Regions from separate parts of the Lysinibacillus sp. UBA5994 genome, predicted to be linked through region 2. Evidence: riboswitches for the same ligand, from Rfam matches in the RefSeq annotation. Region 2 holds a riboswitch; each other region holds the start of a gene.
What was found. Region 2 has a riboswitch for cobalamin ahead of nikA (nickel ABC transporter substrate-binding protein). Riboswitches for the same ligand answer to the same signal wherever they lie in the genome.
Positions count from the first base shown of each region.

Region 1: another riboswitch for cobalamin. It lies ahead of B3D98_RS02205 (ABC transporter substrate-binding protein); the one in region 2 lies ahead of nikA (nickel ABC transporter substrate-binding protein).
Region 3: another riboswitch for cobalamin. It lies ahead of B3D98_RS04590 (ABC transporter substrate-binding protein); the one in region 2 lies ahead of nikA (nickel ABC transporter substrate-binding protein).

Region 1 is NZ_DJAU01000007.1:14,660-16,937, reverse strand. Features, by position in the region: gene B3D98_RS02210 (acyl-CoA dehydrogenase family protein) at 1-982, shown strand, start outside; cobalamin riboswitch at 1,040-1,222, shown strand; gene B3D98_RS02205 (ABC transporter substrate-binding protein) at 1,359-2,278, shown strand, end outside.
Region 2 is NZ_DJAU01000026.1:139,260-141,537, forward strand. Features, by position in the region: gene nikA (nickel ABC transporter substrate-binding protein) at 1-893, opposite strand, end outside; cobalamin riboswitch at 1,043-1,235, opposite strand; gene metE (5-methyltetrahydropteroyltriglutamate--homocysteine S-methyltransferase) at 1,385-2,278, opposite strand, start outside.
Region 3 is NZ_DJAU01000012.1:377,372-379,649, forward strand. Features, by position in the region: gene B3D98_RS04585 (elongation factor G) at 1-892, opposite strand, end outside; cobalamin riboswitch at 1,075-1,261, shown strand; gene B3D98_RS04590 (ABC transporter substrate-binding protein) at 1,428-2,278, shown strand, end outside.

The sequences.
Region 1 (2,278 bases), on a different contig from region 2:
AGGTTCCAAAGGCTTAACATTGTTTGCAGTTCCTTGGCGCAAAGAAGATGGAACAACAAATCATCTACGTATTCGCCGACTGAAAGATAAGCTAGGCGTTCGGGCAGTTCCCTCTGGTGAGGTAGAATTTGATGGTACACTTGCCTATGTTGTAGGGGAGCAAAATAAAGGGATTTATTATATGCTAGAAGCACTAAATCTCTCTAGAATTTGTAATGCAGTCGCTTCAATTGGTATTATGCGTCGCGGCTTCTTAGAGGCAAAACATTATGTAAGCAATCGACATGCATTTGGCAAGCCCTTAACACAGTACCCTATGATTCAGGATACTTTAGGGAAATTTGCAGCTAAGTTGCACGTGGAAGTAGCGACAGTTTTTGACCTTATCCAATTATACGATAAAGTGACAAGTGGACAGGGAACTCAGCAAGATCTTATTATGAATCGTTTATATATTGCCATTATGAAAAAGGAAACAGCAGAGCAAGCTGTTCATTATGCTAGTGAGGCAATTGAATTACACGGAGGTAATGGCTATATAGAAGACTTTGTAACGCCCCGCTTATTAAGAGACGCCCAAGTGTTAACGGTGTGGGAAGGGACGGCTAATATTTTGGCCTTAGAACTCATTCGTTTAGTAGATAAGTTTCATGCTCATGAACTGTTTGTACAGGAGATGGAGGAACGATTAGACAAATTAGCTGACAGCTCACTAGTACAAATCGTTAAAGAACAATTGGCGAATATGTCTGTGAAACTGCAAATTTTTAGCGCTTTAGACGAGGCAACGAAAACTTTTGAAGCTAAAGGTATGGCGGAAAAAATGGCTCACCTTTATGAAAGTGTCATAGCGGTTGAGTGGGCACATAAATTTGGTGGGAAATATGAAAAACTAGCAGACGTTTATTTAGAACAGACATGGTCATTAAGAGAAATGGGTGCTCAAATGAAAACAGTCCAATACTTTTCTGAAATTGTATAATGGCCGGGGAGTCGTCTTGAATGGAGGCGACTTTTTTCATTTTCATGTATAATGAAATCAACTGAATATTATAAAGGTTCTTTACTTAAGTAAAGTGAAAAGGGAAATCGGTGTAATTCCGATGCGGTCCCGCCACTGTAAGTGTGAGTTTTTTCAAATGATGCCACTGAAGATTTCGGGAAGGCTTGAAAAATCGCAAGTAGCACTAGCCAGGAGACCTGCCTTTATAACGACATGACAACCTACGAGGATAGGGTGGTGGATTTTGTATCAGTTTTTTGGTGCGATTTTGCCCCCTCATCGATCAAAGATGAGGGGTTTTATTTTGATGTAGAGTAAAGCGAAATGTCGCACGGATCAACGAAGGAGGATTCACATGAAGAAATTTTGGAAAATAGGATTATCAGCATTTTTAGCAGTAGGCTTGCTAGCTGCTTGTGGGCAGGAAGCAAAAGATAACAAACCATCTAACGAGCAGCAAACACAGCAAGAAACAGCACAGGTGGATGAAGCAACATTCCCAATGACGATAACAGATGCCCTTGGTAAGGACATTACACTTGAAGCACCTCCTGAGAAAATTGTTTCACTCATTCCGAGTAATACTGAAATCCTTTTTGGACTAGGTTTAAATGATGAAATAGTTGGTGTTACGGACAACGACGATTATCCGCCAGAGGCAGCTGAGAAGGATAAGGTTGGGGGTATGGAATACGATATTGAAAAAATTATTGCCTTAAAACCAGATATCGTTTTTTCACACGAATCTAGCATGTCTCTTTCAGAAGAGGCTATTGCACAGCTTGAATCAGCAGGTTTGAAAGTATTTGTTGTAAAAAATGCACAAGACTTTAATGAAACATATACAACAATTGAGCAACTTGGACGTGCTACAGGGAAATTACCAGAGGCAGAAAAAATTGTCGCTAATATGAAGGCAAAAGTAGAAGAAGTTTTGTCTAAAGTCAAGGATGTTGAACCCAAAAAAGTGTTAGTTGAAGCATCAGATGAGCCAGATATTTATACAGCTGGCAATGGTACATTTATGAACGCGATGCTTGAAATGATCAATGCAGACAATGTAGCTGTAGATGGCGATAATTGGTATAAAATTGATGCAGAACAAATTATCGCAAAAAATCCAGATGTCATCGTGGTGACATATCATTATGTACCAGATATTTTAACGAAAATACCAAAACGTGCAGGCTTTGATACGATTAATGCCGTAAAAAATAATGCGATTGTGCAGGTAGATGAAAGTACGACAAGTCGTCAAGGGCCACGTTTAGCTGA
Region 2 (2,278 bases):
TCAGATAATGGACCAGATTGTGTATTGAATAGCAGTGCTTTCGTAGATAAAGGCTCAGAGGTAGCAGTTTTGTATTTGCCACTGTCTTTTAAATACGTATAGTTATCTAAACTAATAATGCCACGCCCATAAATTAAATCTAATTCTTCGTTTTCAAATGCTAATGAAATAGATTCTGAGTCAGGAATAATTTTTACTTTTATTTGTTCAACTAGTGGTTTTTCTCCCCAATAGTTTTCATTGCGACTAAATAATGCATATTCGTCCTTTTTGTATTCAGTTAATACCCAAGGGCCTGTTCCAATCGGTGCTTTGATAGAATCTTGCGTCATATCATCCTTTGGGAATCCGTTATCCCCTAAAAAACGGAAAGGTCTGACGAAGGCAAGTTCGTTTAAGACTGGATAATAATGCTCATCCAATTGCAGACGAATTGTAAAATCATCTACTTTTACAACCTCTTTCATGTGGTTAACCATGCCCATCCAAGAATGCATGTCTCGATTCGCTAAAACGGCGTCAAAGTTACGAATGACATTATCTGCATTAAATGCAGTGCCGTCTGAATATTTCACGTCTTTTCTTAGATGGAAAGTATACGAAGTTTTATCCTCAGAGATGTCCCAGCTTTCGGCGAGCTTAGGCGTAACAGTACCATCATCATTGTATTCCACCAAGGATTCATAAACCATTGCTTGGGCAGTCATTTGATTCGGTAAATATGTATGAGGATTCAATGGACCGACATCTAATGGCCAGCCAATCGTTATTATTTTTTCATCTGTTTGGTTTGCTGAGGTCTTTTCCTTTTCTTCATCCGTGCCTGTACAGCCAGCAAGTAAACTGAACGTCAGGACAAGCAGGAAAGGAAGTAAATACTTTGTCAATCTCATTTTCTGTCTCCTATCTCTATTCGTAGTACAAATACATCTACTTGTTGAAGAAGAGAAGGCATAAAAAAACCTTATTCTAAAAAAGAATAAGGACAGAAAAACCCACGATGAGCAAGTCTCCATCCATCTCCCTATCTTTCGTAGATCATCAATGAATCTTCTTACAAGCAGGCATTCTGGCTCATGAATCATCATTTTGTTTCACCTTCCCAAGTACTCACTCAGTGGTATTTGAAACAAAACTCCTCATTTACAGCTGCGGGACAGCATGGGATTTTCACCCATTTTCCTTTTAATTGAATGAAAGACGATTTCACTCAAACTTGTAATGATTGCTATGAAATTAGTAATAAACATAACATGCTCGCCTGTTCACGTCAATTTTACTTTCTGAAGATAATATATATATATCGACGTAACATAAAAAGACTAGGGATTTACCCTAGTCTTCGTTATTGGAGAGTAGATGTAGTAGATTAAAAATCATTTCGTTAGCTTGATGTAGATTGCTGTACAGCTTGACGCAACGTTTTAGTAGCAGCAACCATATTCGCTAAAGCTGCAACGGTTTCATCTTCTTTTCTCGTTTTTAAGCCACAATCTGGATTCACCCAGAATTGATAACGGTCCAGCACCTGTAGACTATCTTTCATAATAGCGAGCATTTCATCCTCGCTTGGTACACGAGGGCTATGAATATCATAGACGCCTAAGCCAATTCCTTTTTTATAGGGCTGTACTTGTAGTGAGGTAATAAGTTCCCCATGACTTCGTGATGTTTCTATGGAAATCACATCTGCATCTAGTGCGCTAATTGGTTCGATGAAATCATTAAACTCGCAGTAACACATATGTGTATGGATTTGTGTTTCATCTTTGACACTAGATGTCGCAAGCTTAAAGGAATTGACAGCCCACTCTAAGTAAGCCCCCCATTCCTCCTTTCTAAGCGGTAAACCTTCTCTTAACGCTGGCTCGTCCACTTGAATAATTGATATACCTGCGTTTTCTAGTGCTTCCACCTCTTTACGGAGTGCTAATGCAATTTGATAAGCGACATCTTTACGGGACAAATCATCTCGCACAAAGGACCAATTTAATATTGTTACTGGCCCTGTCAGCATGCCTTTTACAAATCGCTTCGTTAGGCTTTGGGCATAGGCGGATTCTTTTACGGTAATTGGTGAAGCCCATGCAACATCTCCATAAATGATCGGAGGCTTCACACAGCGTGATCCATATGAAACAACCCACGCTTTCTCTGTAAAGGCAAAGCCAGTCAGCTTTTCACCGAAATATTCGACCATATCTGTACGCTCAAATTCACCATGAACAAGTACATCGATATCTAATTCCTCTTGTATGGAGATCCAGCGCTTTGTTTC
Region 3 (2,278 bases), on a different contig from region 2:
CTACCTGTTGAACGGTCTCAAAGCGACTGCCGTTATAAAGGCGAATTTCGGTCACTTTTTCTGTTACTTCGTCAAATGAAAATTCATCTCGTACATGCAACGAGCCTTTGGTTGCCTTCATAAAGGTTAAACGCTGGTGCCCATCATGACGAATCTTAAAAACCTCGCCCTCAAACGGGGCATCCTTGTCAAAATGGGAAGCCGTTAACAGCGGGAGCTGGTCAAGAAATTCCTGAATGCCCTCATCCTTTAAGGCCGAGCCAGCAAAGCAAGGGAAGGCACCTTCATTTTTAATCATTTCCTTTAATTGAGCAAGACACTGTTCATGCTCCAATGACTCATTTAGAAAGGCATCAAGCAATTTTTCGTCGCGCTCCGCCAGCCATTCCATAATATTATTTGATACATAGTCTGCTCGCAGTGGCTCATCGATGAACAAAACATGCTGAGAGCAATCTTTGCGAAGCTGTCTGATGACAGCCTCCATATTGGCACCCTCACGATCCATTTTATTGATAAAGAAGAAGGTAGGGACATGGTATTGACGTAAAAGTTGCCACACTGTTTCTGTATGGCCCTGTATCCCTTCGACAGCGCTAATGATAATAATGGCATAATCCATCACACGAATAGCACGCTCCATCTCAGGGGAGAAATCGACATGCCCTGGCGTATCAATCAATGTGTATGTATCATCGCCAATATTCATGCGCCCTTGCTCGGCAAATATCGTAATGCCTCGTCTGCGCTCTAGCTCATGATGATCAAGAAAGGTATCCTGATGATCAACTCGCCCCCGTGCTTGAATACTATTTGTATGAAAAAGCACTTGCTCAGAGAAGGTCGTTTTTCCTGCATCCACGTGCGCAAGTACACCTATTGTTTTGTACATAAGAAATCCTCGTTTCTATAGAATGCTATCTTTTTATTGTAACAGAATACTAGCTTCTATATTTCTTGTAAAATAGTTCGTCTTTATGTCAAAATAGTGCTAATATAATGATGATTATACTTTTAGTGTCATACTACTGATTGCGCGATAAATTTTCTTCTGCTAGTCTATCAATAGTATTGACCATTATAGAACGTATTGGTGCAAATGGCATTTGTCATTTGCTTAAAAGGGAAATCGGTGCAATTCCGATGCTGTCCCGCAACTGTAAATGGGGAGTCTATACAGCATGCCACTGTAGTGAAACTATGGGAAGGCGTATAGATGATGAACCTAAGCCAGGATACCTGCCAGTATGTATTTTTTGACTAAGAACCACGAGGATGGGGATAGTGATGAAGGTAATAATGATACCGTTATTTCACTATGCTACTCTCTTGGCGACAAGAGGGTTTTTTTATGCCCTTCCAACTACCTTAGTAGTAAAGAAGTCTCTGATTTCTTTCTATATTTTAACAGCAAAGGAGAAAAGGACATGAAGAAATGGAAAAGTATATGGCTGATGATGATCATTGCCTTGGTCGCTGTTTTAGGGGCTTGTAACGCAAAGGACAAAACGGAATCAGCTGCACAAGGTGAAAAGGTTGAGCCATCTGAGGCGGCAGCAGAAGTAACCATTAAAAATAATGACACAACTCAAACATATACGGAAGCACCAACAAAAGCGATTAGCTTAAATCAACATGTGACAGAAATTATGTTAGCACTTGGTTTAGAGGATTCTATGGTAGGGACAGCTTACTTAGATGATAAAATCTATGAACCACTGCAAGAGGCATACGATAAGGTCCCTGTTCTTTCCGATCAATACCCAACGAAGGAGCAAGTCATCGATGCCGAGGCAGATTTCCTATATGCTGGCTGGAAAAGTGGCTTTGGCGAAAAGGGTGTAGGCACACCAGAAGAGCTTGAAGAATTAGGCATCCATACGTATTTACATACGGCTTCCAACATGACAAAGCCAACAATAGAGGATATTTTCACTGATATTCGCAATATCGCGAAGATTTTCCGTATTGAGGATCGTGGCGAAGCTTTAATTGAGCAAATGACGAAAGATGTAGAGGCAGTACAAGCTAAATTACCAAAAGATAGCGAAAAATTACGTGTTCTTGTGTTTGATAGCGGTGAAAAGGATGTATTTACAGCTGGTCAAAACTTTATGAATGAGCTTGTGACAATCGCGGGTGGACAAAATATCTTTGGTGATGTGGAATCAGGCTGGACAACTGTGTCGAAGGAAGATGCAGTAGACCGCAACCCAGAGGTAGTTGTCGTGATTGATTACGGTGAAACAACGGCAGACCAAAAGATCCAATTCTTAAA